2 regions of the Paenibacillus sp. J31P13 genome follow, and region 2 is predicted to be linked to the other one. Evidence: a T-box and tRNA genes for the amino acid it is inferred to sense, from the RefSeq annotation. Region 2 holds a T-box; the other holds one or more tRNA genes.
What was found. A T-box is a leader RNA that pairs with one kind of tRNA and senses whether it is charged. The one in region 2 lies ahead of AC0YOD_RS18995 (valine--tRNA ligase), so its partner is inferred to be a tRNA-Val.
Positions count from the first base shown of each region.

Region 1: it has a tRNA-Val gene. The T-box ahead of AC0YOD_RS18995 (valine--tRNA ligase) is inferred to sense a tRNA for this amino acid. The anticodon was not compared.

Region 1 is NZ_JBWDNR010000001.1:518,886-535,111, forward strand. It holds gene AC0YOD_RS02110 (LysR family transcriptional regulator) at 1-432, shown strand, start outside; gene AC0YOD_RS02115 (MORN repeat-containing protein) at 578-1,114, shown strand; gene AC0YOD_RS02120 (hypothetical protein) at 1,258-1,746, shown strand; gene AC0YOD_RS02125 (protease complex subunit PrcB family protein) at 1,820-2,779, opposite strand; tRNA gene AC0YOD_RS02130 (tRNA-Val) at 2,979-3,054, shown strand; gene AC0YOD_RS02135 (ankyrin repeat domain-containing protein) at 3,530-4,249, shown strand; gene AC0YOD_RS02140 (CAP domain-containing protein) at 4,553-5,287, shown strand; gene AC0YOD_RS02145 (exosporium glycoprotein BclB-related protein) at 5,883-7,289, shown strand; gene AC0YOD_RS02150 (S-layer homology domain-containing protein) at 7,981-9,600, shown strand; gene AC0YOD_RS02155 (hypothetical protein) at 9,719-9,901, shown strand; gene AC0YOD_RS02160 (FadR/GntR family transcriptional regulator) at 10,151-10,867, opposite strand; gene AC0YOD_RS02165 (FAD-binding oxidoreductase) at 10,986-12,401, shown strand; gene AC0YOD_RS02170 ((Fe-S)-binding protein) at 12,394-13,770, shown strand; gene AC0YOD_RS02175 (MurR/RpiR family transcriptional regulator) at 14,039-14,902, shown strand; gene murQ (N-acetylmuramic acid 6-phosphate etherase) at 15,140-16,054, shown strand; gene AC0YOD_RS02185 (ABC transporter substrate-binding protein) at 16,098-16,226, shown strand, end outside.
Region 2 is NZ_JBWDNR010000005.1:379,756-395,981, reverse strand. It holds gene AC0YOD_RS19045 (septum site-determining protein MinC) at 1-591, opposite strand, end outside; gene mreD (rod shape-determining protein MreD) at 658-1,182, opposite strand; gene mreC (rod shape-determining protein MreC) at 1,179-2,042, opposite strand; gene AC0YOD_RS19030 (rod shape-determining protein) at 2,096-3,124, opposite strand; gene radC (RadC family protein) at 3,167-3,856, opposite strand; gene AC0YOD_RS19020 (Maf family protein) at 3,910-4,539, opposite strand; gene AC0YOD_RS19015 (DUF4321 domain-containing protein) at 4,599-4,841, opposite strand; gene AC0YOD_RS19010 (SPOR domain-containing protein) at 4,903-6,354, opposite strand; gene murC (UDP-N-acetylmuramate--L-alanine ligase) at 7,981-9,375, opposite strand; gene AC0YOD_RS19000 (bifunctional folylpolyglutamate synthase/dihydrofolate synthase) at 9,383-10,768, opposite strand; gene AC0YOD_RS18995 (valine--tRNA ligase) at 10,800-13,442, opposite strand; T-box leader at 13,500-13,740, opposite strand; gene AC0YOD_RS18990 (LysM peptidoglycan-binding domain-containing protein) at 13,966-15,360, opposite strand; gene AC0YOD_RS18985 (RluA family pseudouridine synthase) at 15,451-16,226, opposite strand, start outside.

The sequences.
Region 1 (16,226 bases), on a different contig from region 2:
GGTTCAGTGCTATACTTTGAACCGTTATTTAAAGAAGAGTTTGTACTTTTGATGCCTTCGGATCATCCACTTGCTCAAAAAACGGTCATTGAAGCTCATGATTTACAGGCTCATCGACTCCTTATCACAGCAGCAGCGTGTCCGTATCGAAAGAAATTGGAGATGGTTTTGCAGGAAGCTGGCATTATTTCGCTCGATACGATGGAGATTGGGAGTATGACGGCTTTGAAATTTTATGTTGAAAGTGGATTAGGCATTGCGCTCGTACCAAAGATTGCTTTGAAGCCGGAAATAGCAGGAACAACAATACGCAAGATGAACAGGAGCATAGATATGACTTTAGGCTTGTTATGCAAAGCTTCCGATTACCCTTTGAAGCAAGCAAGCGCAAAGCTGTATCAACATCTTGCACATGTGCTTTATGAAGATTAGGTTGGTTTTGATAGCGTCCTAACTTTCTTTTTTTTAGAACGTAGTTTTTTGTCTAATAAAAAATATTAAACGACAACACCTTGTGACAGAATGTTTAGACGGATTGCCATATACTCTTATTTATTATAAATAAGGATGGTGCCTAATGACAGAAGTTTTCAATCAAGCTATAACGTGCATAAGAGATGTATTTAAAGGAATGAACCAATCGAATGGTTATGTATATACAGGAGAGCAAGAGCTCGGTAAACCCCATGGCTATGGCGTTGTGATTTTCAATAACGGACTGCAGTATGTTGGGAAGTGGCATGAGGGAATGCCTCAAGGTACTGGGAAATTGACGGATAAATTCAAGCGTTACAGCTATAGCGGGAAATGGTTGAATGGTGTTTTTCATGGCGAAGGAACATTCGATCTAGCTGGTGGGGATCGCTATGAAGGATCATGGGTGTGCGGTTTACGACATGGTAAAGGCTATTATCGTCGCTATGCGAGCGGCTGGGAGTATAGAGGAGATTGGCGGAATGACCAGATGCATGGACATGGCATTATGAAGGAGATGTCAGACAATACAACGTATGAGGGATATTGGATTCATGGAAAAAGACATAGCTCTGGAAATTATCTTTTTTCGGTAGATACGAATGATCAGCGGACCGATGATCAGGTATTTGGCACATAATAATCCATACATATAAAAAAGAAGAGGGAGCTTCTCCTTCTTCTTTTTTTGCAATAATGCTGCCGTTAGCGGTTTTATAAAATGCAATCGACCTGTGATATAATAGACTTCATAACAGTTCCAGCTTTGAAGGGGGATATCATTTGTTCTCAAATCATAAAGAAGAATCTTTATTTAAGGAAAAATCAAGATTGCTTTTTGCACAAGTCGACGTTTTAAAAGAGAATCTATATAGTGATCTTATAGAACGATTTAAGCAGGATCACACGATTAGCGAGCAAGAAAGAAGATGGAAGCTTGGTATTTTAGTTGCTGCCTTTTCAACTTCCTTATTCAGTAAGTCCCTAGTACGAAACAAAGAATATCCTATTCTCTATACGTATTTCAAAATAAAAATTAATGAGTTTGATTTGGATGGCGAGGCAGCCTTCGAAGATTGTATGGGTTTAATCGCGGATTTAATGAGCAGAACCGATTATGATCCGATTACATTTACGGATACGATCGCTTTGTGGCTTTATTTTCAAATTAGAGGCAAGGAAGACTTGAATGTTGAAGAAATGGCACCCTATATGCTGGTTGCACAATTTATTAACAACAACTTCTATAATTGGTTTGATGAAGAGCAATAAGAAATATCGCACTGAAAAAAGGCTTCTCTGCTGTCAGATCAATGGATCAGACAAGCAGAGAAGCCTTATTCCTTTATTCGGTGATGATCTTTAGATTGGATGAACTAGATGTGCTCGAATTAGCTGATGTAGGAAGAACTGGTTTGTAAGCTGCATCAACGTAAGTGGATACTTGAACATCGGTAATCACTTGCGGGTACATCTTGTCTGGATCAGGCAAAATAGCTTCGACGTATAGGATAGCTTCTTTACCTTCAAAACCGATAGAGGAGATACGGATTCCATAACCAGGATGCGGTACTTGTGCGCTTATAGTAACCTTGTTCACTTCTGCATTTACTGGAGTAACGGTTAAGTTATATGTCAGATTTGGTTGTTCAGGCAGGTTTTCGATTGGTTTAGTCTCCTTTACAAAGGTGATAGCGTCATATAACCAGCCTGCTGCAATGCTGCGTGTAATAGCTTGTTTAGGATAAAACTTGTTGGATTTATCAATGGTTACGATTTTGCTAATAAGCAGCTTTTGGATACTATCCATGTAGGTCTTATTAACTTCTCCTTCATCTTTAAGCATCATGTAAATTTCAGTAAAGGCATAATCGCCATTTTTGATAATGCCTTTAAAAAGGTGGTGGGCAAATTGCTCACGAGTCATCGTGTCATTAGCTTTAACAGACTTTGGAATATCAAGACCGTTGATGCTTGCTATGATGAAAGCTTCTGAATACCAGGCATTATTTTTAAGATTCGGGAAGTAATCAGTAGCTTCCGGTTTTTTAATGAAACGAATGTTGTCAATATTAAGCCCCATGCCTTTGACAATGATTGATATGCCTTCCGCATAAGTCAACTTACCGTTTGGATTGAATTTCTCATCTTTATTACCGCCTTTTAAAATTCCTTGCTTTTGAAGCTCAATTATTTTTTGTTCGTTAGCGTCATTTTTGACATCCTTAAATGCCCATGCGGTCTGGCTTAGTGTCAGAAGCATCATAGCGACTAGAGTCAGTATTAGAAAAGATCGCTTTCTCATAAAATCACCCCTTAGTATTTTTGCTGCAGCACTTACATTGACGTGAGGATAAGGTAAATTGTTGCATCTTTATGATTTGATATGACCCTTCTTTATTAGTATAGCCAAAACGTCGATATGTAAAATAACCCAATAAAAAGCTGAAAAAACCGTTGACTTCACCTTTGAATCCTGATATATTATTAATTGTCGCTAATATGATCTGGTAGCTCAGCTGGGAGAGCACTATCTTGACAGGGTAGGGGTCACAGGTTCGAACCCTGTTCAGATCACCATAACTTAAACACACAGAATCCTTGTCCAGCAAGGGTTCTTTTTATTTTCTTCAGAAATAACTATGGTGCCGCTATCAAAGAACATATCCCCGAAAGCATATTTTTTCATAATGATAATTAGTCCAAAGACTACAACAAGCGGAGCAAGAATAGCAATCCATGAAGTTGTAGGCAAAGACTTGGGAATTCCATCAATTAATAATGTTGAGTATTCCACCTAAGATAAAAATAACTCCTATAATCAAAGTGATTAAACCACGATCCCGGATAAAAGATAGTTGGCTGTCACTGGTATCAGAATCATTCCCAAATCGTCTAAAAGCCCAAGAATCTGGTTTTTTTATCGAATACATCCAATACTCCTATAGAATTCAACGCTTCACTATATGGTTTTAAATTAAACATGCACTTGGATAAATATTCCGTTATAATGAAAAGTGATGTTTGCTACTTTATTATATAGGAGGATTAACCAATGAAAAAATTACCTACATTTATAGCTGGGGCGGTTTTCGGTCTAGCATTAAGTGTTTCAACTGTTGCTGTAGCTGCCAACACTGACCTTGTTGCAAAAATAATGAACGTTAAAATTACGGTAGATGGAAAACAACTTGCTCTAACTGACAAGCCATTACTAGTGAATGGTCGGACATACTTGCCAGTAAGAACTGTCGCTGATGGTTTGGGCTACTCTGTAACGGGGTTAACAGATACACAGATCAGTTTGAGTAAGAAATCTACTTCAACTAATCCTGCAAATAATGGGAACACCGATGGAAAAGATGATCAAGAAACTACGGTAAAATACGTAAAGAATCTAAAAGCGATAATTAGTATTGATGGACAGATGAATGCTAATAAACTGAAAGTAGCTATAGGCGCTAAAGAGGTCAGTGTGAACAGTCAAGATGAGGAATCAGGAGATTCTTTGTTGCAATTGGCCATTAAGGAAAATAATGTTGATGTTTACAAGGTTCTAAAAGACGGTAAGGTTGATCCTCAATTGAAAAACAAAAAAGGTGAAACAGCCTTACACACTGCTATTATCGCGGATAGTAATTTTTATTTCGGCGAACTGATTAATGAATTGGGAGTAAAAAAACAATACAAAAACAATGCTGGTAAATATCCAATTGATTTAGCAGTACCGAATAGTGCGTATTATATTGCGCTTCTTTCTGTAGAGAAAGCCTAACTCTAAAAAGCACCCCTAATGTGGGGGTGCTTTTGCTATTTTATTGGATTAAATCGGAAAATTAGCACTGGTTCTCCGTATTGTTGCAAATTACATTAAAGCTTAATGGTCAGGAGCTTAAGTTAACTATTAACCTAATTTTTATAAAAAGCAAATCTGACTTGCCATAGGAAAAGCTGTCGCTTCTGGCGTTGAAGAGTGGATCGCAATTTATGGACATTCAAAGAACGAAAATTGAAGAATAAATGATGACCTAATAGTGAATCTTAAACTCGATAACGTCAATCGAGGGGGATGGGTTTAATGTTTAGAATTATTGTTTTAGCAGGACTTTTATTGATAACTGGATGTACAGCTAATAACAACGTGAATCAAAAGCAAGTGACACCTCATCAAACACGTAACGTGACGCAAAAGCAAGTGACACCTCATCAAACACGTATTGAGACTAAAACGACTAAAGCTCATAACACAGCACCGAAATCTAATATGACCCAAGCTTCATCAATTACATCGAGGGATGGGAAATCACCTATTTCGATGAAACAAGTACCCGATTCATCTTCTTCAAATTGGTTTGATTGGTTAAATGGCGATCAAACATCGGTAAAAAATCCAATGAATCAAGCACCGGCAAAAACAACAACGGATGAGACAACAAAAACGTCCCAATCCCAGTTTGAACAGCAAGTATTAGATTTGGTAAATCAAGAAAGATCCAAAGTGGGGTTGAAATCCCTTAGTATGAATAGCGAATTATCAAAAATGGCGATGGTTAAAGCAAAGGATATGTACGACAATAATTATTTTGATCATAATTCACCGAAACACGGTTCTCCATTCGATATGATGAAGGAGTTCGGGATCCAATACAGCTCAGCGGGTGAGAATATCGCAAAAGGCCAAAACAGCCCGACGCAAGTTATGAATGATTGGATGAACAGTCCTGGGCATAAAGCTAATATTTTAAAAGATAGTTTTACCCAAATTGGGATTGCTTATTACAACGGAGAATGGGTTCAAGAATTCATTGGTTAAGTACTTGAAATAGTACATCACGTCGAAGTGATAAATTTAGTGAGGAAGCCAAATAGAACAATACCCTAGCCCCGCAGATGCGGGGCTTTTTAACTTAAATGTCCTCTAGATTAACTAGTAATAGAAATTTATTTCTTTGATTCTTCCACACTATCCTCCGGTTTGTTTACTAAGCTTATCAATTCTTCCGTTTAATCAGTATCTATTCATACATAATGTTCGATTAAAATTTCAAAGTGAAAATCATGGATCTCTCTGCGATCATCACAAGACTATCCTTAACGTGTAGTTTTTTTCACTAGTTACAAATAAATCCAAGTATTCTTACTTTCAATTCAGAAGGCTTTTATATGAATACCAAACACACATTTCCGCAAAATTAGTGGAAAGTTAATGACTAGAGGAGATACCGCCCCAATCAATAGATAGAGTACAAACATAGTATAAGGCAAATAATAAGGAGGTGCTTTCACTGAGTCACTCAAATAATCACAAGAAACGTTGTATAAGAAAAACAACTGCAAGTAGCTGTTCAAAGAGAAGAAAACATGGAAATGGTATCATTGTTGTTAAGAAGAAAATTACTCAGAAAGTTTTGGTTAATGTTCCGCGGGGACGTCATGGATGCAGAGGGCCTGAAGGTCATCAAGGTCCTCAAGGGCCTGAAGGTCCACAAGGACCTCGAGGTCCAGAAGGATATCGAGGCCCAGAAGGATATCAGGGTCCAGAAGGATTTCGAGGTCCTCAAGGTGCTGTTGGACTAACAGGAGCAACAGGAGCGCCAGGTCCAGCTGGTGGTGCTACAGGAGAAACAGGAGCACAAGGACCAGCGGGAGTAGCGGGAGCAACAGGAGCGACAGGAGCAACAGGATTACAAGGACCAGTAGGAGCACAGGGACCAGCAGGAGTACAGGGACCGGTGGGAGCACAGGGACCAGCAGGAGTAGCGGGAGCAACAGGAGCAGCAGGAGCAACCGGAACAGCGGGAGCAACAGGAGCAGCGGGAGCAACAGGAGCAGCGGGAGCAACAGGAGCAGCGGGAGCAACAGGAGCAGCGGGAGCAACAGGAGCAGCAGGAGCAACCGGAGCAGCAGGAGCAACAGGAGCAGCAGGAGCAACCGGAGCAGCAGGAGCAACAGGAGCAGCAGGAGCAACAGGAGCAGCGGGAGCAACAGGAGCAGCGGGAGCAACAGGAGCAGACGGAGCAACCGGAGCAGCGGGAGCAACAGGAGCAGCGGGAGCAACAGGAGCAGCAGGAGCAACAGGAGCAGCGGGAGCAACCGGAGCAGCGGGAGCAACCGGAGCAGCAGGAGCAACCGGAGCAGCGGGAGCAACAGGAGCAGCAGGAGCAACCGGAGCGGCGGGAGCAACAGGAGCAGCAGGAGCAGCGGGAGCAACAGGAGCAGCAGGAGCAACAGGAGCGGCGGGAGCAACAGGAGCAGCAGGAGCAACCGGAGCAGCGGGAGCAACAGGAGTAGCAGGAATAGGTGCAATAATTCCTTATGCTTCAGGGGTTCCAATTGAGATGACCACCGTATTAGGTGGATTGGTAGGTTTAACAAGCCTAGTAGGTTTTGGTACAGCTCTTCCAGGTATTGCTTTAGTGGGAGGGAATATCAATCTTACAAGTATTGCAGGAGGCGGACTTCTTAATTTTGCATTCTCAGTTCCTCGTAATGCTACCATTACTTCTATATCTGCTACCTTTAGCAATACAGCTTCAGTGGTACTTTTAGGTTCTACTGTAACTGTTGTAGCACGATTATTTAGTTCTACGGCAACAAGTAATATTTTTTCACCAATACCAGGTGCTGAAGTGACACTTTCTCCAACTATCACTAGCATTATTACTGTAGGTGGGATGAGTTCAGGAATTAATAGCGGTTTGAATATTCCTGTAACTGCGGAAACACGTTTGTTACTGGTTTTCTCAGCAACAGATGCCGGAGGTTTAGTTAGTACTTTGATAGGCTACGCTAGTGCGGGTGTAGCAATCTCATAATGTATGGTTTATCATTTCATATCTTATAATTTGAATAATATTTAATAGAAACAATGCAAAACGGCAGATCGAGGAACTTCCCTTAGTCTGCCGTTTGTTTTATTTACATTGATCATTAGGATTTTAAAAGAATCACTATATGAAATAAATTCTAATCAGTTGAATGACAATAAAGCCAATTACGCCCCAAATTAGAACCTTCTCCATTACTTTGAGTAGTTGAAATGTTGCAGGCTTAGCATCATTCACCTTAGGAGAAGCGTCTCCAAACATACGCTTTTTAAAGAAAACAAAGATAAAAACAATGCCCAGTAGTGCATAAAAGAGTGCGAGGAACAAATATTTTGATAGAAAAGTATCAAATAATGAGAAAAGAAAATGAATAAAACCGATCCAAGAGTTGTCTGATACATACACGAAAGATCACCCGCAATCCAATCATCAAATAGGAATATATGTAAAAAACTATCACACATAGTTGTGTAAATCAATAAACAAAACGATTTGAGTTGGCGAAGCTAGATGGAGAGCAAAAATAGTTTTCAGTTAATCGGAATGGCAGAAGGAACGATTAAAGTGCCTGAACATCCATTCTATCCAATATTTTTACAATGAATGCTAGATCATAGTTTGATAAGCTGGGTAGATTCATGTTCTTATAAGAGAGTAGGAATCTATTTTGAAATCGATTATGACTCGATTAAATGCAGCGCTAATGGCATGTATATGTTTTGGCAGTCTCGTTCTATTGCAGCCTGTTACTGTTTCAGCTCAAGTGGCAGCGGGATCACCATTTCAAGATATATCTAGCAGCTATGCGAAAAATGAAATCATATCTTTGTATGAAAAAAATATATTAACGGGAACGACGAAAACGCAATTCTCACCGAATAAGTCAATGACTCGAGCAGAATTTGTTACGGTTCTTGGTCGTATGCTCGGTCTAGAACCTGTCGCGAGCCCGATATCTTCTTTTCGAGATATTGCTCAAACCGATTGGTATTATGGATGGATTCAGGCAGCCGTTCAGCTTCAGTTAGTTGGCGGAACAAGTGCCAGCACCTTCTCTCCTTCATCTCCCATAACGAGACAGGAAGCTGCTGTTTTGTTGACTCGGGCGTTTCAACAAATGAATAAGGGACTAGGGATTACGCTCCAATTTAATGATAGAAGCTCCATTTCGAACTGGGCAGTAACTTCGGTTGCGGCCATGCAAGAGCTTGGATTAATGAAGGGCGATGAGAAGGGGAATTTTCATCCGAATACAGCTATTAAAAGACAAGAGATTGCCATGCTTTTGTATCGTGTTATGCAAAACAAGAATTGGGTATATGAGTTAGAAACAGGAAAGGGAACGGCGGATCCTATTCACTTAGGCTGGCAATATAATCAGACAACGTCGGAATATCGTCAATCCGTCATTAACTCTGAAGTGAATACTTTATCACCGAGATGGTATTTTCTGGGGGATAATGGCATGGTGACAGATGTCACGGTACCTTCGCTTGTGACATGGGCGCATACATATGGAAGGAAAGTATGGGCAATGGTCGGCAATCGAAGCGATCAAGAGGTGACGCATCGTGTCTTATCTAACACGCTCTCTAGAAATAATCTCGTCAATAACTTAACACTGTATGTTCAAAAGTATGAACTAGATGGTCTTAATATCGATTTTGAAAATATGGCCCCCGTAGATCGTACCCTTTTCACGACTTTCATTACCGATTTGGGCAAAAAGCTGGATAAATTAGATGCAAAGCTGATCGTCAATGTCTCACCTGATCTAGGGACGGATTGGACGGATGTATTCGATTATGCCAGGCTAGGTATGCAAGCGGATTATCTATTGATGATGGGCTACGATGAACATTGGGGCGGGGGTTCTGTTGCAGGATCAGTAGCCTCATTGCCATTTGTCGAGAAAGCGTTGGATAGGCTGATAGAAGTGGTTTCGAACGAGAAGATCATTTTGGCTTTGCCTTTTTATAATAGAGATTGGACCTTGAATGGAGACGGGTCCGCTGCATCCGCTAAAGATATTTCGTTAATTGAACAAAATAAGCTGATGGCTGCTCACTTCATTAAACCAGTTTGGAACGATTATTTAGACCAATATACAGCGAGTTATCAGAAGGACGGGTTGCAGCATCGTATGTGGCTTGAAGAGGGGCGTTCGCTGACTGCAAAATATAAATCGGGCTTTCAGCATGGAATTGCTGGCTTTGCTTACTGGTATCAGGGCGGCGAAAGTGCAGATTCTTGGTCTAGTCTTCGCAATGCAGATAAGTATTTGAACTATTCGTTCTAACAGCTAATATATGGATTGAAATGGTTTGGCATGGGCAAATATTGTCAAACGCCCAATCAAATATTTGGTAGTCGCATAGGCTAATACATACCATGTTTAATGTAAGGGGTAGTCGCCTATGTCTGGAAACGGAAACCAAGGGGATGGTTTGAGTGCAGACGATCTTGCTTTAATCGCTGCAGTTCTTGTAATTGTAGCGGATGGCGTTGCACTTTGGGCTATTTTGAAAGGAAGAAATGAAAAGTCACAAACGGATAATATTTTACCCGAAGTATCAATATTACACCGCAAAAAGAAATAGTAGGTGCTTTCAATATGGATTCATGCAGATCCTATACTTATATATGAACTGAGCGTGACCCTTTAACTATCGTACATGTAGTCGGTGGTAAGGGTTGCGCTCTTATTACATCTTTTATTACGATTATTTAAATACCGATAAAGCGATTTGAGGGTGAATGATGTGGATTTTAATTTCGGATTGGCGACTATCGACCGCTACTCTCAGAAGATGAGCGGTCGATTTTTAGTGAAAAGAATGCTGCGTCGCTTATTTATGAGATGATTTATTGAGGACATTTTCAACTTTAGTGAGATGTGCTTCGATTCGTTCTACAGCACTTGTACGGTTTCGATTAGAAATCGCTTCATAAATATGAAGATGCTCCTCGAGCAGCCGTGAGGCTGACGATTTATCCTCAAAGAACCATAGTTCTCTTGTCTTACCAATTGTTTCGGTCAAACGTTGAGATAAGGAATCCATTAACTGTATGAGAAGCGAGTTATGGGATGCTGCAGCAATGGCGCTATGAAACTCTACATCAGCCCGTTCGCCTTCATAAGTATCGTCATTATTCATTGCTTGTTCCATTTTCCCCAAAATAGCTTGTAATTTATTCAAATCGTCATCGGTTCGTCTTTCGGCAGCAAGTGCGGCAGTACCGGTCTCCAGCACTTTTCTAACCTCCAGTATTTCTCTTACCGACTCTGCTCCTACGAAGGGATCTCCCGTATCATGCTGCGAATCAGTTGGAAGAACCTTTCTTACAAATGTACCGCCCCCATGACGGATATCTACCCAACCCATCGCTTTCAAAGCGCTTAGCGCTTCCCGTATGGTAGATCGTCCTACACCAAATGAGATCGAAAGATCGACGACAGAGGGTAATTTTTGTCCTGGTACAAGCTGGCCTTGTTCAATTTGACCAAGAATTAGCCGAGTTACGATTTCATAACCTTTCTCAGTCTCTACTTTAATAGGCTGCACAGCAGCGCCTCCCAAAAAACTTTGATTTATATACTATACTCTACTTTAATCATAAGTTATAATCAACGTAAAGTCATCAGATGACCTGATTAGTATTTAAAAGGGGATGAAAATAATAATGTTGAGTCCGCACGTTGTTAGCCTTCTTCGATTGATTGTCGGAGAAAAGTATTATCGGGATGATATGGAGGCGTTAGTCTCGCACTCTTATGATGGTACCCCTATGCTGCAGGCTTTGCCGGACGGCGTTATTTACCCGGCATCTACAGCGCAGATATCCGAAATTATGAAGGTGCTGACTCAAGAGAAAATTCCGCTTGTGACAAGGGGCTCTGGTTCAAACCTATGTGGAGGCACCGTTCCTGCGCAGGGCGGGGTAGTCATGGTTATGCATCGCATGAATGCGATTATAGAAGTTGACTTGGAGAATTTAACAGCGACAGTCCAAACGGGAATGATTACAGCCGAGTTTACCGCTCATATCGAAGAGCTTGGATTGTTCTATCCGCCCGATCCGAGCAGCATGCGTATTTCTACGATTGGCGGGAACATCGCAGAATGCTCTGGTGGGCTTCGCGGTCTAAAATATGGAACAACCAAAGATTATGTGATTGGCCTTGAAGCGGTTCTGCCAAATGGAAGCATTCTTCGCACTGGAGGCAAGCTGATGAAGGACGTGGCTGGCTATGATCTAACGAAGCTTCTTGTAGGATCAGAGGGGACGCTGGCTATTATTACGGAAGCAACCCTTAAGCTTATTCCTCCTCCGAAAGCGAAGAAGACTATGCTTGCCATGTACAAGGACTTGTATGGTGCGGCGAGAACCGTATCAAAGATTATTGAATCCAAAATTATACCAGCTACGCTGGAGTTTATGGATAATCCAACGATTCGGGTCGTGGATGATTTTGCCAAGTTGGGCTTGCCGCGGGATATGGAAGCGATTCTTCTGATCGAGCAGGATGGTGATCCTGAAGCAGTTGAACGAGATATTGAACGTATTAGAGAAATTTGCATCCAAGAGCTGGCTGATCGCGTCGAAGTGGCAGCAAACCGAGAGGAAGCAGAGAAATTATTGACTGCGCGTAGAAGTGCGTTTACCGCTTTGGCGCGTCTGCGTCCTACTACGATTTTAGAGGATGCAACCGTTCCTCGTTCCAAAATAGCGGATATGGTGCTGCGCATTAATGAAATCGCTCGCAAACATAATGTCACAATTGCTACGTTTGGCCATGCAGGGGATGGAAATCTTCACCCGACAGCGACAACCGATGCTAGAGATGCAGAGGAGATTCATCGGGTAGAGCTTGCATTTGCTGATATTTTCGAAGCTGCAATTGAACTAGGCGGCACGATTACCGGTGAGCATGGCGTCGGCATTGTGAAGGCCCCTTATTTGGAGTGGAAAGTCGGTGAAGCGGGAATGGAGGTCATGAGAGGAATCAAAGCTGCCTTTGATCCCGATCATATATTGAACCCAGGTAAAATCTTTGCAAAAGAAACGAAAAAAAGGGTGGTACTTCAGCATGGCTAACAGTGACGTTATGAATAAGCCCAATATCGAGCATAGCAATCCGTTGTCGCGAACGCTGCTTAAGAAGTTGGATTATGAGCAATTGACGAACTGCATGCGCTGTGGATTTTGTCTGCCGGCTTGTCCAACTTTCCGTGAGACTGGATTAGAGCCTGAATCGCCGCGCGGACGTATTGCACTTATGAAAGCCGTTGCGGATGGATTGATGGACCCTGATCAAATGTTTAAGGATCAAATGAATCATTGCTTAGGCTGCAGAGCATGTGAACCGGTCTGTCCAGCTGATGTGAAATACGGACAGCTCATTGAACAAGCGCGAGACGCTATTGAGGATCATGCTGAGCATAGTTTGCCTGTTACTGGCTTGCGAAACTTATTTTTTAAAGGCGTCTTCCCGCAACGCAGCCGCTTGAAGCTTCTTGGACGCTCTCTTGCACTCTATCAAAAGTCCGGCTTGCAGCGAATTGCTAGAGGAACAGGCGCGATGCGTCTTTTTCCGAAGCATATGCGCGAGATGGAAAGCATTTTACCAGAAGCTACTGGTCGCGGAGTCATTGAGCAATTAGGCACGTTCTACCCAGCTAAAGGAGCACCAATCGCTAGAGCGGCCTTGTTCAGAGGTTGTATTATGGATGTTATGTTCGCCGGAACGAATGTAAATACTGTTAAATTATTATCAGAAGCTGGCTTTGAGGTATTCATTCCAGAGACACAGGTTTGCTGTGGTGCACTCCACGCTCATAGCGGAGAAATGGATGCTGCTAGAGAATTAGCGAAGACAAATATAGCTGCTTTCAAGGCCGCAGGCGTTGACTATATCGTCTCGAATGCGGGTGGATGCGGAGCGCTGCTCATAGAATATGATCATTTGCTTGGGGAAGATGAGACTTGGCGTGAGGATGCAAGCTGGTTTGCTTCGCGTGTCATTGACGTTAGTCAGCTCATTATGGAGAAGGGGCGAATTCCTTTATTCGCTGAACCTCAAGACAAGTCTGAGAATGATAGCCTTCCTCTGCGGATTACGTATCAGGACTCCTGTCATCTTCGTAATGCCATGAAGAGCTCCGGTGCTCCAAGACAGCTGATGAAGCGGATAGATAATGTGCAATTCGTTGAAATGAAGGAAGCAGACCGCTGTTGCGGTTCTGCTGGCATTTACAATGTAACGCAGCCAGAAATGGCTGGACAGCTTCTGGAGCATAAGATGGAGCATGCTGATCAAACGCAGGCTCGGTATATGCTGACCAGCAACCCGGGCTGTCTGCTGCAAATGAAGCTCGGCATTGAGAAGTATAAGCCAAAGGATAAAATGGAAGCGATGCATATCGTTGATTTCTTGCATGAGCGTCTGATAAAATCAGGTGAATAATTAATATGATATTGAAATGGAAAAGCCGCTATTTATGAAAAATTGGAGTTATTCAGCTCCTAAACCTTCATAATATCGGCTTTTTTGTCGATATAATTTACGTAATTATATTTCAGTATGACAGTTTAAAACCAAAATAAAAATTCTTTGACTAACTAAAAATTACCATAAGTTTCTTATGAATATCTTGTATTTCGAGATAAATACCCTTATTATAAATGTTAAAGTTGATTTAATACTAAAGAATCTAATGTGAGTAGGTAAATATATGGCCATAAATGATAATATTTTGATCAAGATTCGGGAAATGAAAGAGAGCCTGACTCCTGTCGAGAGAATGGTAGCGGAATACACGTTGAATAATTTGGAAGAGATTCCTCATCTTTCGATTAAAAGTCTAGCCCAGTTGAGTAAGACTAGTGATGCTTCTGTCCTTCGTTTTTGTAAAACGATGGGCTATAGCGGGTACCGAAATTTTATTGTCAGCATATCTGCTTCACTTGGTTCAATGGATGATGAACAGAAGGATCAGTACACCGATATTCAACCAGGAGATGACCTGTCTATTATTATTTCCAACATCTCTCGCAATAATATTAAATCCATTGAAGACACGCTTAGCGTTCTGGACCGCAATGAGGTTGCACAGGCAGTTAAGGTGCTTCGCACAAGCAATCGGATCGTTTTCTTTGGCATCGGCGCTTCCGGACTCGTATGTAAGGATGCAGAGCAGAAATTTTCGCGGATTAATAAGATGTGCCATACGTATACGGATGGACACAGTCAATTGACAGCTGCTACACTTCTAGGTCCTGATGATGTAGCTATCTTTATTTCCAATTCAGGCGATACGCTCGAAATTCTTGAAACACTTGAAATTGCAAAGAAAAACGGAGCAACGCTTATTGCCATCACAAAATATAATAAGAGCGAATTAGCGGATAAGGCTGATATCGTCCTAAGCATTTCAACACCTGAGGTAACGATAAGGAGCGGTGCTATGGGATCACGTATCGCTATGCTCACCATCATAGACATTTTGTTTGCTGGAGTAGCCAGCGCAGAATATCAGAATGTGAAGAAGTATCTATCCAAGACTCACAATATACTATCTAGCAAGCATCGTAACTAGAGAATCAACTCCTTTGCAGCAAAAATGAAAGACATTGGCATTCTATTGCCGATGTCTTTTTTTATCCATTTAACAAAATAAAAAAACAGTAAAAATTTTTATTTTGAAATATTATTTCAAAAGGTATTGACGGACAGCTGGTCTGACAGTTAAAATAAAATTAACAAATCGTCATGTGAGATATCATAACATCTGCTGATTTGGTTCTCATTAATAGACTGGTAAAGGAGGATGACGATGGATCAGTATCTTGCGGGATTGACCACGGAAGAAATTAACCCGGACACGCTGATGATAGATGAATGTACAACGGAAGAGATGCTGCGACTTATGAATCAGCAGGATTCTAAGGTTCCGTCTGCTGTAGCAGCAGAAATTCCGCAAATTATTAAGGCAGTTGATATTTTACATCATGTGCTTAAAAGTGGTGGAAGAATGTTTTATATAGGGGCTGGTACTTCAGGAAGAATCGGTGTGCTTGACGCATCGGAGTGTCCACCTACCTTCGGAATTGATCCTTTGTTAGTTCAAGGATATATCGCAGGGGGAGATTCGGCACTCAGAGTGGCTGTTGAAGGATTTGAAGATAATGCGGAGGAGGGGGTTGCTTTAATCGAGCGGTGCGGAATAACGGAGAAGGATGCTGTGATAGGTATTTCCTCCAGCGGCAGTGCGAAGTTCGTTATTGCCAGCTTACAGAAAGCCAAATCAATTGGCGCTGCAACGATCGGTCTAGTAAACAACAAGAATTCCAAGTTAGAAGCGGTCTGCGATGTTTGTATAGCACCCGTCGTTGGACCAGAGGTGATTACAGGATCGACAAGATTGAAAGCGGGTACAGCCCAGAAATTGGTACTGAATATGCTTACAACTTGCACGATGGTTAAGCTGGGCAAGACGTATAATAATCTTATGGTGGATGTCAAGGCAAGCAATATCAAATTGTATGATCGATCTGTTCGCATCATTAAGACAGCAACTGATGTAGATTCTGACACTGCTATCCGATTTCTGGAAGAAGCGTCAATGAGCTGCAAGCTTGCTATTATGATGATAAAAACCGGATTGGGCGCAGGAGAAGCAAGAATGGCACTTGCTGAAAGCGAAGGTAATTTGAAAACAGCAATTCGTAATTTTAGTAAAGTCCTTTAATTAGCAATAATCCGTTGTGTCATTTTTGATAACCTTGAGGAGGATGATTTTTTTGAGAAAAGTACATGTTTTTGCATCAATATTGGCTGCAACTATGGCTCTGACGACAATGACAGCATGTGGAAACTCAAATAATAACGGCGGTTCCAACAAAGGAAATACTCCAAGTCCT
Region 2 (16,226 bases):
TTCACTCAAGAAAGCAAACTCCATTGCAGCATCGCCGCTCATCCATTCCTCTGGCGGCCTGCTAATGACATCCGCAATTCGAAGTTGAGTAGGCCGCATGAGTGATGTAGCAATAATGACGTCCGTTCGTCCTCCTATGCCAGCATGCGCAACACCGCGCAACGCTCCGAGGACATAAATATCCCCCGTACATAGAATTGTACCACCTGGATTTAAATCGCCAATTAATAGTATATCTCCATCATGCTCGTACGTTTGTCCCGAGCGAATAATTGACGTTAGCACTTGCAGATTGGACTGCTGTTGCTGAAGAGAATCTATCGGCGGCGGGTCCGATTCTACGGACTGCACCATTAAGTTGCCCTGTGATCTAATCACACTCTTAATCCGGTCTTTATCCTCATCCTCTAGAAGTCTGGATCCAAGCTTCACTTGGACATGAACAAGCGGTCCAGTCAGCAGCTGCTGATGCGTTTTCTCTAGCTTATACTGAAGCTCGTCCAGCAGCGTCGCGAATTCACACTTATCGTCGAGAAGGAACACGAGACCTTCTTTAACGCCTTTAATAATAATATGCTGCCTCTCGGTCACGTTCGTCCCTCCCCAACCTATTGAATTCTTTCTCAGTCTGACATATTCCTGCCTGAACCTGTTATTTTATTCCTCTTGCTTCTCTGGACTCGCTTTCGACTGTGATTCGAACCAGCGTCTAAGAGGAACATAACATAGCAGTGCGAACGCGAGCTGTAGGAACAAACTCGGAAGAATATAATCAATCAAAGCCCAAGCGTAGGTTTCATTCGTTATCCGAAATACTTTATAAATAAAAAATATGAAGCTATCGTAAAGTATACAAGCGAATCCGATAATCGATATTGCCATCATAAGCGTTGAACGTCGACGTTCCATCAGTACACCTGTATAATAGCCGATTAATCCCATTACAAATGAGTGCACGCCAAGCAAATGACCAAAGTAAACAATATCCTGTAGAAGACCAAAACTTACACCGAGAAATAAAGCTCTATGACGACCGCTGTAGAGCGCAGAGAAAATGATCATTACGAACATAAAATGCGGAATGATTCGACTGCCGAAGCCAGCTGGAATAACCCACGGCATGACCGCTCCTTCAATCACGAATAAAAGCAGCATAATCGCAATGATCCGGTTCATACTCATTGCCCTGCTTCCTCCAATTCAGGAACTTGTACCACAAACACCTCAGTTAAGTGATCAAAACTTGCAGCCAGCTTCACCGTTGCTGTTGAAGTAAGTCCAAAATCACCGACTTGAATGGTTTCTACCGTTCCGATAACGAGTCCTCGCGGATAAATATTGGTGAGACCCGATGTAATAACAGTATCGTAAGCCTGCATCTTATCATTCTCCGGAATTCTCGTCATAAGAATTCTTGATGTTTCTTTGTCATAGCTGCTTAAAATACCAAATGAATCATCTTCACGACCCATTATCGTAGCTGCTATTAAATTGAAAGTCGGTGATGCTTCATTCAATTCTGTTATAGGCGTTACCGTTGCTGAAAAAGGAGTTACGGAAGTTACAAGTCCAATTAATCCGTCAATAGTCGTTACAGCCATATTAGGTTTAATGCCGTTTTTTGAACCCAAATTAATGTTCAGTGAGTGATTGTTAGCATCATTACTCACGGAAACAACCTGAGCGATTAAGTAATTATAATTATACATTTCCTTCTGCCGCTCTGTGAAGGACAGTTCTTCTTTCAATCGTTTATTCTCTTTTTCAATAAAGTTATACGCCATTTTATCACGTGCGTAAGCTGCTGCTGTAATACGAAGCTGCTCATTTTCCTCATGAATAGTACGTAAATTGCCAATATCTTCAAAGAAACCCGCTATATAGCCAGCGGGCTTGTAGAACCATTGTTGCACGTATGCGGACGTATCTTTTAAAAACTTTTCGGGCCAAGTCAATTCTTTGCGGTTACTGAGTGAGAAGCCGATAACCGCAATGCAAAGTATAAACCCGATCATAAGCATAAACATTCGCTTATTTCGCATTAGCTTTAACAGCTAGATCACCTGCCCATTCCTATCCTATTCCCGTATTTCTCTTAGCGTCTCGAACGAGATGTGCCTCTCGCTTTAAACAAATGAATGTGATCCAAAGAGCGGCCTGTTCCGATCGCTACACAATCAAGTGGGTTTTCTGCCACGATGACAGGCATTCCAGTCTCACGCTGCAATAGCTTGTCCATGTTGCGGAGCAACGCTCCTCCGCCAGTAAGCACGATTCCACGATCCATAATGTCAGCTGACAGCTCCGGCGGACATTTCTCGAGTGTAACTTTAACAGCATCAACGATAGCATTTACCGTATCTGTCAAAGCATCTGTAATTTCGTGAGAAGAAATAGATAATGTTTTCGGCAAGCCAGATACAAGATCACGGCCGCGAATTTCGATTTTTTCTGGAGGATCAAGCGGCAACGCTGAACCGATTTCCATTTTTAATTGCTCAGAGGTTCTTTCGCCAATCATCAGATTGTATTGACGTTTGATGTACTGAATGACTGCTTCATCCATCTCATCGCCAGCTACACGAATAGAACGAGCTGTAACGATACCGCCAAGTGAGATGACTGCAACTTCAGTTGTACCGCCGCCGATATCAACTACCATGCTGCCTGTAGGCTCCCATACTGGCAAATCAGCACCAATTGCTGCTGCAAATGGTTCTTCAATGGTATAAGCCTCACGCGCGCCTGCTTGCTTAGTCGCATCCTCAACGGCACGCTTCTCTACCGCCGTAATGCCGGATGGTACGCATACCATAACATTGGGATGATGTGGGAATAATGACCGTTGCTTTTGCGCTTGGCGAATAAAATATTTAATCATTGTCGCAGTGGTTTCGAAGTCAGCAATAACGCCATCCTTCATCGGACGAACAGCACGAATGTTACCAGGTGTTCTACCGATCATTTTCTTAGCTTGCTCACCAACTGCTTCAATTGTTTTTGTATCTGTGCGAATAGCCACCACTGAAGGTTCCCTCACTACAATACCTTTACCTTTTACGAATACCAGCGTATTCGCTGTCCCTAAGTCAATTCCAAGATCCTTTGAAAAACTACCAAACATGTTCTTGCTCCCTTCTAATTGCCACAATACCTTTATATTATATTACATATATCCTTGTTCCTTCAAACTGACGAAACATCCGTCTCCGATAACCAAATGATCTAATACTTCAATACCAACCAATTGCCCGGCTTCCGCCAACCTTTTCGTGAGCGAAATATCCTCCGGGCTAGGCGTAGGATCACCACTCGGGTGATTATGAACACAAATAATAGATGCACTGCTTCGCTGAATCGCAGCGCGAAATACTTCGCGAGGATGCACCAAGGACGCATTAAGCGTGCCCATTGACAATGTTTCCCGGGCAATAATGTGATTTTTAGTGTTTAAAAACAGACACATAAAGTGCTCCTTCTTCAAATATCGAAGCTCCTCCATCACAAAATCCGCTGCATCCTGCGGCTTGCGAACGGTAACCGTTTCACCTAATCGGCTCCTCGTAATCCGTCTCCCAAGCTCGATCCCAGCATGAAGCTGAATCGCTTTTGCTGGCCCTATTCCTCGAATGGCTGTCAGTTCTTCCATGCTCATGTCCATTAAATTACGCAGGCTGCCGCATTGCTTTAATACTGCTCCAGCTAAATGAACGGCAGATTGCCGCTGTGTTCCAGTACGTAACAATATTGCAAGCAGCTCAGCGTGACTGAGTGCTTCTGCCCCATATTTCATCATGCGCTCTCTTGGACGTTCTTCATGGGGGACATCACGCAAAACCATATATTGCGGCTCCATGTCCCAATCCCGCCTTTTCGAAATTTCATCGTTTTCTTATACTTCCTCATTTTTCAAAAAACATGAATGTCATATTGGCTTAGCATGTCCGAAAGAAGTGACAGCGGCAGTCCAACAACAGTGAAATAGCAACCGTCTATACGCTCGACAAGTGTCGAGCCAAGTCCCTGTATTCCATATGAACCTGCTTTATCAAGCGGTTCCCCTGTCGCAACATACCTAGCAATTTGATCTTCGCTTAACGACTTCATTTGTACCTTCGTCATCCGATGAGCTACAGTGGCTTCTCCATTTGTTGATTGTATACAGGCTACGCCCGTATATACCTCATGGTTTCTTCCTTGCAAACGTCTCAGCATACTTTTCGCATCTTCAGCGTCAGAGGGCTTACCGAGCACCTCTCCATCCAATACAACGATCGTGTCTGAACCAATAATAAGCGACGGCTCTATATCGTTCTGTTGCCTCAGCAGGTTTAAAGCTGCTGTTGCTTTGCGGACACTAAGCTGTTCAACGATTTGCAGAGGCGACCAGCCTTCTTCCGTAGACTCATCTGTGTCTGTGGACAAAATATAAACCGGCAAGGAAAGGTCAAGAGATGCGACCAGTTCCTTCCGGCGCGGTGACGAAGAAGCCAGAACGAGCCGGCTTATCGTTTCAATGCGTGCTTTTAGCGGTTCCATATATGATTTACTGTGCTCCTTCATGCTTAACGAACGTCTGTCTGTTAACGACAAACGATCTACATTTTACGGTACAACCATATCGCGATAATTGCGCCAATCAAGCTAAACAAACTAACTTGGAGATGAAGCGACATATTGAAGCTCAACACATATAAATCAATGGCAGGAGACCATGAAGCTTCAATGGGTTTAGTCAAAAAAGAAATACCTGGTATTGGAGTAAGCCATCGCGCTACTAGAGCGCCAGCCAATAATCCCAATATGATAAAAATGAGAAGAAACCAGCCGTTTTTCTTCATCTTTCAACGCCTCTCGCCATGATATGACACCTGAATCTATTATACGCATGATACTATTCGTTTACAATGCGCTTAACGGCTCAAACCAGTTTTTTTGAATAACAATAGCTTCCATTAATTTAGATTGCGTCTTCCAAAGATGAGCACTAGACGGATTTTTGTCATATTCTTGCATGGATTTAGCCGCTGCGTTAATAGATTGTACAAGCTTGTCAAATTGGTCTTTACCGCTCGCCTCTAAACCTATTCGCACCGTAGCTGCCTTTTCAGTCCACTTTTGATATTTCTCACCCCATGCAGTCGCAGCTGCCTCACTAAGTGCTGACAATGCAGGACCCTCTAGCTGTGCCAACGTCAACTCATCAAGCATTTGAACAAGCTCCCCTGTCCCTTCGAAAAAGGCTTGTGCATCCTTCACATCTCCGCTGTAAGAGAGCTTGCTTGGTGCGGCAATCGTTACTTCCTTAATATATAGATCTATATCGGGTAGAAGCACCTTGAGCGCCTGTGCCTTGCTTCGATCACTTCCCATGCCTGCATAGACACGATAATCCTTAGCACCATTTAATGCAGCGGCAGCAAGCCCCTTATCCGCAAGCTGAGCGATCGCTGCATCTCTACCCTCTGTATTGCTAAATACTCCAAATTGTAGAAAATAATAGGTTTTATCAATTCCCGTAAGAGCAACGGTCGGCGTATTAGGATTCGGTTCTGATTTCCCATTATTTACATCATCCACTTGCACCGATTGACCCTTTCCGTTTTCATTTGCATTAGCACCTGTTTCATTATTATCGGTTATAGAACCCCCTATGACAGGCAATGAATCGGATTTATCCTTCGACCCGCTCGGAAAGATAGACGCTCCTGTAAATAGGGATAAAAGCAAATAACCAAACAAAGCGCCTGTAGCCAGTGCGCCTGTAACTGACAAAAACACATTAAACCATGAGGCGCCACCTCTAGCTGAAGTTTTTCTTCTCATCGGCTGATAACGATTCTTTTGTGGTTCCTCGCTATACTCATCTTCAATTTCATAGGTATGATCCGAGGTCGGATCAACATTTGGCAAATAATCTATTTTGAAGCGCTCTTCTTTGCTCCATTTATGATCCTCGATTTGAATAAGCGGACTTCTCTTCTTGTTAGAATTGGAAGGGATAGAATAAGGCTCCTCTACTGCAGTTGTTTCCTTTGGAAGGGAATCATTTGTTTTGATGGTGTCTGTTTTGACGGTGTCTGTATTCCGAATAAGCTGCTCTAAAGCACCTATATCTTCTTGAAATGGACTATTCCATGGGTTTACATCACTTATAATGTTCTGTTCTTTAACCGGATAAAGAGGAATCACATTTTGTTTTGCGGCATTATTAGAGGTGTTACTATTATCTTTTGCATGAGAATCAGCTGTATTCCAATCAATTTCCTGCTGATTATCAGAAGTAGGCTTGTTTTCAGGAATGGACTGTCCTTTTCGGTCAAAACGATAAGTAATTCGATTTTTTTGGTTCATATCAATCTCTCCTTGTCCCATTCTTCTAGTCTTAATCTATGAGACATTTAAGAGATTTAGACCGGGTTGCCCTAAGAGGGCTTGCTACCAAACCTTCAAAGGCTTCTCGTTAAACCTTTAAAGGCTTTTCGTATCAAACCTTTAAAGGCTTTTCGAACCCACCCAAACCCTCCCTTCCTAGGGAGGGCTCCAAGGGTTGCACCCTCTGGACTCCCACAATTGGACTAACGTTGAAGTTAGACGCGGGGTTTAAGCAGCCTTTTGCTAGGGACCGCTGCATCCCTGCGGGATTACGCTTAACGGTTGTAAACTAGTTACCAAACCTTCAAAGGCTTTTCGAACCCACCCAAACCCTCCCTTCCTAGGGAGGGCTCCAAGGGTTGCACCCTCTGGACTCCCACAATTGGACTAACGTTGAAGTTAGACGCAGGGTTTAAGCAGCCTTTTGCTGGGGATCGCTGCATCCCTGTGGGATTACGCTTAACGTTTGTATATTAGTTACCAATCCTTCAAAGGCTTTTCGAACCCACCCATACCCTCCCTTCCTAGGGAGGGCTCCAAGGGTTGCACCCTCTGGACTCCCACAATTGGACTAACGTTGAAGTTAAACGCAGGGTTTAAGCAGCCTTTTGCAAGGGACCGCTGCATCCCTGCGGGATTACGCTTAACGTTTATATATTAGTTACCAAACCTTCAAAGGCTTTTCGAACCCACCTAAACCCTCCCTTCCTAAGGAAGGCACCAAAGGTTGCACCCTCTGGACTCCCACAGTTGGACTAACTTTGAAGTTAGACGTAGGGTTTAAGCAGCCTTTTGCTAGGGATCGCTGCAACACTGTGGGATTACGCTTAACGTTTGTATATTAGTTACCAAACCTTCAAAGGCTTTTCGAACCCACCCATACCCTCCCTTCCAAGAGGGGGCTCCAAGGGTTGCACCCTCTGGACTCCCACAATTGGACTAACGTTGAAGTTAGACGCGGGGTTTAAGCAGCCTTTTGCTAGGGACCGCTGCATCCCTTCGGGATTACGCTTAACGTTTATATATTAGTTACTGGGCGCATGAGAGTAGGTGGGGGTTGCCGGTGGCGGTGACGGTTGGCGGATGGTGGTTGGCGGTTGATGTTTGTTGTTATGAGTGGTTGGGATTAAAGTATTAAGGTTAGTTTTATGGAATTACTGTTTTGTGTACATTGTGGTTGGTTAGTTGGTTAGTTGGTTATAGGTAGCTGGGGACATTATTAGTTTCATTTTTTGAAGATAAATCCTTAGAACGAGGCGGATGTTCAGGTTTAGTTTCATTGTTTGGAGTTAATTGGTCATTTTTATGGGGAGCGTTCTGTATTCTTCACTGTTAGTTTCATAAATTGAATCTGCGTTAGTTTAGGAACCCCATTAGAGTCGTTTAGTTTCATAATGTGAAGTTATTTGAACTTGTAGCACGTAGCACTTTTCACTCTGCTCTCTGCTCTCTGCTCTCTGCTCTCTGCTCTCTGCACTTATCTTCAGGACAGAATAATACCAATCTCATCCATTCCTCCTCAATCCAATCAAACAAAATGCCCGACGATTCCATGTGGGAATCATCGGGCATTTTGGTATTACGGATTTCGGGTATTTCTTTATTTTATTGATTTGACTTTAAGGATTTGGCGAGTGAATCGGCTACTTTCCAAATGTCGCCTGCGCCCATTGTGATCACGAGATCGCCTGGTGCTACATGCTCGGTCAAGTAGGCCAGCACTTCTTCCTTAGTCGGAATATACGTCGTATTGGTGTTGCTGTTATTTTTGATTAGCTCCACCAATTTGCCGGAGTTGATTCCTTCTATTTGCAGCTCGCCTGCGGGCGAATAGATATCGGTTATAATAACCTCATCCGCCTCTGGAAATGCACGACTGAACTGGTCAAATAAGAAAAATGTGCGTGTATAGCGCTGCGGCTGGAATACCGCAATAATGCGTTTTCCTGTCGCTTTGGCAGCACTAATCGTCGCTTTGATTTCCGTTGGGTGATGAGCATAATCATCAATAACTAAAATATCATTGATTTCACCAAGCACTTGGAACCGACGCTTAGCTCCTCTAAACAGCTTAATCGCATCTTGAATCTTTTCAATGGATAAGCCGGACTCTAGACAAGTAATGACTGTAGCCATAGCGTTATACACATTATGAAGGCCTGGAACCGAAAGCTCCAGTTCACCTAACAATGAGCCTTTATACGTCATGGTGAAGGATACTTTGCGGTCACCAAGCACAATATTCTCTGCTTTATAATCCGCATCGCCATCAATTCCGTACGTAACAAGCTGTGACAAATCGATATTTCCTTTGTACACTTGTGGAATCAGCTCGCGAACCGTCTCATCATCCGCGCACACAATCGCTTTCCCGCCCGCTTTTACCTGTTGTAGAAATTGCACATATGCTGCTTTAAGCTTGCCGAAATCGCCGTCATAATTTTCGAGATGGTCCGGTTCAATATTCGTAACAATAGCAAGCGTTGGATGGTAATGAAGGAAAGAACCATCGCTTTCATCTGCTTCTGCTACGACATACTCACCTTTCCCCGCTTTTGCATTTGTTCCTACATTAACAATTTCTCCACCGATAATGTAAGTGGGATCTGCATCGCAGGATTCCATGACAAGAGCAATCATTGAAGAGGTCGTTGTTTTGCCATGAGCACCAGCAACCGCGATTCCTTTGCCATTATTCATTAGCCTAGCCAGCATTTGCGAGCGATGAAGTACAGGAATGTTAAGCTCCTCAGCTGCCTTACGCTCAACATTATCCTTAGATAGTGCCGTAGAGTAAACAACCAAATCGGCACCCTTCACATGCTCTGGCTGATGACCAATGAAAATACTAGCTCCATTAGCTGCAAGCTTCTCTGTTAATTCTTGACGAGCGACATCGGACCCCGTTACTTTATAGCCCATTTCCAGCATTACGCGGGCAATGGCACTCATTCCGTAACCGCCGATTCCGATGAAATGAACGTGTTCTGCCGTATTCAAAGACGGTTCACCAACCTTTTTCAGAATCCGAGTTATACAAAATACGAGAGCGAACATCCGCTATCAAATATAGCGTTCCTGTCACAACTCCAAGATCCGTATCCCCGGTTAACTGTTGTAGTTTTTTTAACGCTGTATGCCAATCCTGCTCCACTATCAGCTCGAAAGAATACTCATCAGGCTGCTGCTGACGCATTTCCCGTACCAAATCAGCCATAGCGTTTGCTTCTTTTTTCATCCGAAAATCAGGCTCGGTCACAATTAGCGTATCCACTATTGGTAGTATATGCTTGAGCACATCCTGATGATTCTTATTCTCCAGCATACCCATCATTAGATGTAAACGATCATACTTGTATGTGTTTTTAAGCGCAGCCACTAATGTTTCCGCACCTTCTGGGTTATGGGCGCCATCCAGTAGAATACGTGGTGTTTGCGAGACCATTTCCAGTCTGCCAGGCCATGCTGCAAGCCGAAGTCCCTCTTCCAAAGCTTCATCTTCAACTACAAGAGCATTGTATTGACGAAGCACCTCAAGCGTCATGACGGCAACAGCCGCATTCGTGCGCTGATGTGCACCGTTTAACGTAATCGTTAACGGCTCGATAGTGCGAAACAAGTTATCAAAACGGAAGCTTTGTTCATCCTCGCGAACTGATAATTCTGTTTCATGGAACTGCTCGCCTAGCAAATAAAGCGAGCTTTTCTTGTCCGCAGCCGTTTGTTTAATAACCTCAACCGCTTCGGGCTGTGTTACTCCGCTTACTACCGGAATGCCAGCCTTAATAATACCAGCTTTCTCGCTTGCAACGGCAGCAATCGTATTTCCAAGACGATCCATATGATCATGTCCGATATTCGTAATAACCGATACAACGGGATGAATGATATTCGTTACATCAAGACGCCCGCCAAGCCCTGTCTCCCAAACCACATAATCGGGATAGGTAACCGTCGCATAAAATAGTATCGCCAGCGCTGTTGATACTTCAAACATCGTTGGTGATCCCAAATCTGTTGCAGCTACTTCATCCACATATGGCTTAAGCTCATTTGCAAGCTTCAGCAGTGTCTCTTCTTCAATATCAGCACCGTTATATTGAAAGCGATTCGTAAATTTCGTAATGTATGGTGAGGTAAACGTTCCTACATCATAACCGCTGCGAAGCAGCACGCTTGTTAGAAACGCACAAGTAGAGCCTTTTCCATTCGTGCCTGCAACATGAATAAACTTCAGTCTGCGATGAGGATTGTTCATAAGCTCCATCAGCTTTTCCATACGTTCAAGTCCTGGGCGAATGCCAAATGGGATAAGCCCCGTAATCCAATCAACCGCTTCTGCGTAAGAATGCAGCGGCTCAAGTGGCCGCTGCTCTATTGTTTGATCCGTCATTCTTATCGATCCTTCTTCCGTTTTCTCTATGCTAGCCGCGCAATTCCGCAATTCTAGCAAGAACTTTATCACGTTTATCAGCGTAGTCATTCATTTTGCTGCGTTCCTCTTCAATAACCTTGGCAGGTGCCTTTGCAACGAAGCCTTGATTGCTAAGCTTCTTCTCTACACGCTCAACCTCTGTGTTTAGATGTTGATGCTCCTTCTCCAAACGCATAATTTCCTGTGCGATATCGATAAGGCCAGCAAGCGGCAAGTATAGATCCGCTCCTGTTACGATTGCTGTCATTGCTTTTTCAGGAGCGCTGATATGCATCCCCGTTTCTAGAAGTGAGGTTCCACAGAAACGTTTGATGAACTCTTCATTTCGTGACAAAATGGCTGCTTCTGCTTCACTAGAAGGCTTAATAAGCAATTCGATTTTTTTGCTCATCGGCACATTCACTTCAGCACGGATATTACGAACGGAGCGAATAATCTCCATTAGCAATTCCATTTCCTTAACCGCTTTAGGCGCTTCTAGAGCGGTATCGTATACCGGCCATGCAGCAAGTGTAACGGTATCGCCTTCATGCGGCAAATGCTGCCAAATTTCTTCACTGATATACGGCATGAATGGATGAATAAGACGCTGCGTCCGGTCAAGCACATAAGCCAGTACCGATTGTGTCGCTTTCTTCGCTGCTTCATCTGTACCATAAAGGCTAAGCTTCGCGAATTCAATGTACCAATCACAAAGATCATCCCAGATGAAGTTATAGAGTACACGTCCCGTTTCACCAAATTCATAGCCGTCTATTAGACGAGTTACATCGCGAACGGTCTCATTCAAACGATGCAAAATCCAGCGGTCAGCTGTGCCCAGCTCAACGTTGATATTAACATCTTTGGCTTCAACGCCTTCGAGATTCATAAGAGCGAAACGCGACGCATTCCATATTTTATTGGCAAAGTTACGAGCTTGCTCAACCTTCTCCCAGCGGAAACGCAAATCTTGCCCTGGCGTGCTGCTCGTCGAAATCATATAACGCATGGCATCCGCGCCGTATTTCTCGATAACTTCAAGCGGATCAACACCGTTACCTAATGACTTAGACATTTTCTGTCCTTCTGAATCACGAACAAGCCCATGCATAAGCACATCTTTAAACGGAGGCTCTTCCGTAAATTCTAGCGCCGTAAAGATCATGCGCGCAACCCAGAAGTAAATAATGTCATAACCCGTAACGAGTACATCCGTTGGATAGTAGCGTTTCAAATCCTCAGTCTGATCCGGCCAGCCAAGTGTAGAGAATGGCCATAGCGCAGAGCTGAACCAAGTATCGAGCACGTCATTATCTTGATGAAGATTATCCCCTGTCATATCCTCACGAGAAATATGCATTTCACCAGTAGCATCGTCATACCACGCTGGAATACGATGACCCCACCATAGCTGCCTGGAGATACACCAATCATGAACATTTTCAATCCAGTTCAAATACGTTTTCTCAAAGCGCTCCGGCACAAAATTAACGCCTTTGCCTGCTTTCTGTGCGGCAATCGCAGCTTCGGCAAGCGGCTTCATGGCTACAAACCATTGCGTTGACAAGTAAGGCTCAACAATAGCACCGCTTCGCTCACTATGACCAACCTGATGTACATGGTCTTCAATGCGAATGCAAACACCCTGCTCTTGCAAATCCTTCACCAGCTGCTTGCGGCAATCAGCGCGATCAAGTCCTTGGTATGGACCTGCTTCAGCGTTCATCGTTCCCGTCTCATCCATGACGATGATTTGAGGAAGATTATGTCTTTGTCCTACTTCAAAGTCATTCGGATCATGAGCCGGTGTTATTTTCACAGCGCCTGATCCAAATTCCTTCTCCACATACTCATCAGCAATAATCGGAATCTCACGTCCAACAACCGGCAAAACAATCATTTTTCCGATCAAGTGACTATAGCGTTCATCCTCAGGATGAACAGCTACTGCGGAATCTCCCAGCATCGTTTCCGGACGAGTTGTCGCTACCGTAATGGAACCAGATCCATCCTTAAGCTGATATTGCAAATGATAGAGATGACCGTTAATTTCCTTATGCTCAACTTCAATATCCGAGAGTGCAGTACGTGCTGCTGGATCCCAGTTAATTATTTTTTTACCGCGATAAATGAGCCCTTTCTCGTAAAGACGAACGAACACCTCGCGTACAGCTTTAGACATACCTTCATCTAATGTGAAACGCTCCCTTGAATAATCCAAAGAGAGGCCCATTTTGGCCCATTGCTGGCGGATTGTATTCGCATATTCATCCTTCCACTCCCAAACCTTCTCAAGGAATGCTTCACGCCCAAGATCATAACGAGTAATCCCCTGCTCGCGCAGCTTCTGCTCAACCTTCGTTTGTGTTGCAATACCAGCGTGATCCGAACCCGGAAGCCAAAGCGCATCAAAGCCTTGCATCCGTTTTGTACGAATCAAAATATCCTGCAGCGTAAAATCAAGCGCATGCCCGATATGCAGCATGCCCGTTACATTCGGCGGCGGAATAACAATTGTATACGGCTTTGCTTCTGGGCGTTTTCCTGCCTCAAAATATTTGCCCTGCATCCAGTAATCGTACCATTTCTGCTCAGCTGCCTTAGGATCATAAGTCGTCGGCATTGCCGTTGTCGTTTGATTTTCTGACATGATTTCCATCCTCCATAGATCGATCTACAAAAACAAAAAAAACCTATCGCCCTTATCATAAAGGACGAAAGGTTTAGCTTCCGTGGTACCACCTTTGTTCCATGCGAAAAGCATTCGCATGACACTCAAACAGATAACGGCTGCGGCCGGCCTAAATTGGGCGGAGCACAGGTTGCTCCTACTTGGTTCAGGCAACTCCGGGGCGACTCGTAGCAGTCACATCCTGCAGAACCTCTCAGCGTAACGGTTCCACTCTCTGAAGGCTTCGCTGCGTACTATTCCCCTTCAACGTCGTTAAAACACATATATGCTTAATCATACAATTGTTGCACGGCTTAGTCAACCTAAGTTGCATGCTCTAATAAGCATTATGGTCAGTATTTTCCATCATTATCCTTAATAATGGAAATGACTGTGTGTTTCATACAACTGTAAAGCTAAAATCCCTGCTTATAAAAAAAGATCCCAAAGCCAACGAGGCTTTAGGACCTTTTCCAATAACAATAATGAAGCTGGTTTGCTTCTATGGAATATAAAGCAATTGACCTTCAGATACAGTTGATTCCTGCAAGCGGTTATGAGATATGATCTCTCTTGGATTTAAGCTGTAGCGTAAGGCAATGAGATCAAGCGTCTCGTCTCTTTGCACGATGCACATCCTAATTTTCTTAAATTCATTATCCTCGGACCGTTTTCCAAGAAAAAGATTTTTCCACTCAATCTCATCACCCGATGCTTGTACTCGCGCTTCCTCGGCTGCAAGCTGCTGGGCTATAACGACATCCTCCGCTGCTTGACGGGCAGCTTGCTCTCTCCTACTCGTCTGCAGCAGTGTTTGTATACCCACATTTGGTGCTGGCGTTCCGCTCTGTTCAGGCTGCTTGCTGGCAATCGCAATCCGAGGCTCTTGCTTCTCCACTACAGGTTCTTTTACCTGCAACCGTTCCTGCTCCTGTTCAAAGCTTTGACTCAGCTCTGCTTCTTGCAGCTGCGCTGCTTGCCTTTCCTGCTCTTGTCTCTCAAACGCAGCTCCATCCACTTCACTATCATCAGCCTGAGAGCTGAAAGATTCGGTCTGCACGGGTGATATATCGCCAAAGGAGCTGGATAACCACCCTTCATTGCTTGTTTGTTGTGAAGCTATTGTGATTTCACGGTCTGCCTCTTGAACGGCTTCCTCTTCTGGGAACTCAGCTTGCTCGATTTCCTCTTCAGTCGCCTCTTCTTCATTGTTTCGACCTGAATTTGAAGCAAACAAATTTGATGAGGACCAGCCAATTTCCGGTGATGCTGATGAAATCTTGACAATCGCCTCTGATTCATCCGACGGTTCCGGTTCTTGCTGATAAGAAAGCTCGGCTTCCTCTTCCTCAGCAATGTATAATTCCTCCGGTATGTAAGATTGTTCATTGTAGACGGTTTGTCTGTTGATTTCCTCTGCTTCTTCTGCTTCTTCTGCATCTTCTGAACCTTCAGCATCCTCATTCATTTCACGTTGATGCACCACAGTGAATGGTTCCTCGCGCCATGCCTCCTCCTGTTCTAGGACGGGTTGAGCCGAAATACCACGCAAGGACAAGACACCTGTTACGTTTAATGTACGAGATGATAATAAATCAACATCAAAATTATCGATTTCAATCGAAATATCGTCCAACCGAGTAATTCGATTCATAGGCAGCGTAATTTCGACGGGAATCCAGTGCTCCAGCGTAAGCGGTGCTTCTAAATCATTTTGACTTCTATATACTCCGCTTAAGAGCAGTTGCCCTTTCAGCACAGCATGATCTCCTTGATCGATGACTTGAATACGCGGAACTAGCTCAATCTCCTCCAACTCGTCGATTGCCGCAACATCATCGGGCAAATGGACGCGTTCATACACATCAAAGCGTAATCCGTTCGTTTGATCCGACACGTCTAAGTCCTCCCTTCTCATACTGAATGCTTGGGCTAACATTTACATTCACTACTTATCTATATGGCTGGAAGGGCAGGAGCATGACTATCAATTTGATCGGATATTAGCGTTTTGTGCAAGCTTTATCAACCAATCCGGCCATGGTGCTGAAGCTTCGATCATTTCATTCGTCCAAGGGTGGGGAAAAAGCAGTTTTTCACCATGCAGCGCTTGATGCGGAAGCAGACGAGAATCTCCTCCATACAAGGCATCACCAACGAGAGGATGTCCGATATGACTCATATGCACACGTATTTGATGGGTTCGTCCTGTCTCTAGCTTTACTCGAAGAAAAGTGAAGGCTGAACCTACTTCTACAACCTCATAATGGGTAACAGCCTGCTCGCCGCTCTCCGTTACACGACGCCTTGAACGATGATGCCTATCTTTACCAATGGGCAGATTAACCGTTCCTGAGGACTTCATACCTTTGCCATGTACGACAGCTATATAATGTCTATCAATATTTTTAAATCGCATAGCCTCATCAAGCTTCCACTGAGCCAAATCGTTTTTGGCGTATAAAACAGGACCTGACGTATCATCATCCAGCCTATGGATATGTCGAACCGTTAAGGGATCGCCAATCTGAAGCTGATGTCTTGCAGCAGCTTCATCCAAAGTCCCAAGCTCCCCAGGGACTGATTCATGGACAGGCATCCCTGCGGGCTTAAAGAAGACGATGCAAAAATCATCCTCATACAGCACCTGAGGTGCCTCTAGCTTAGAGGGTATCAGCGCCTTGCGATACAGAGGATCCTTCTGCGGATCTACTGCTGGGAAAGCTAGTAATCGAAGAGTATCATCCTCGAGCTGAATGCCTC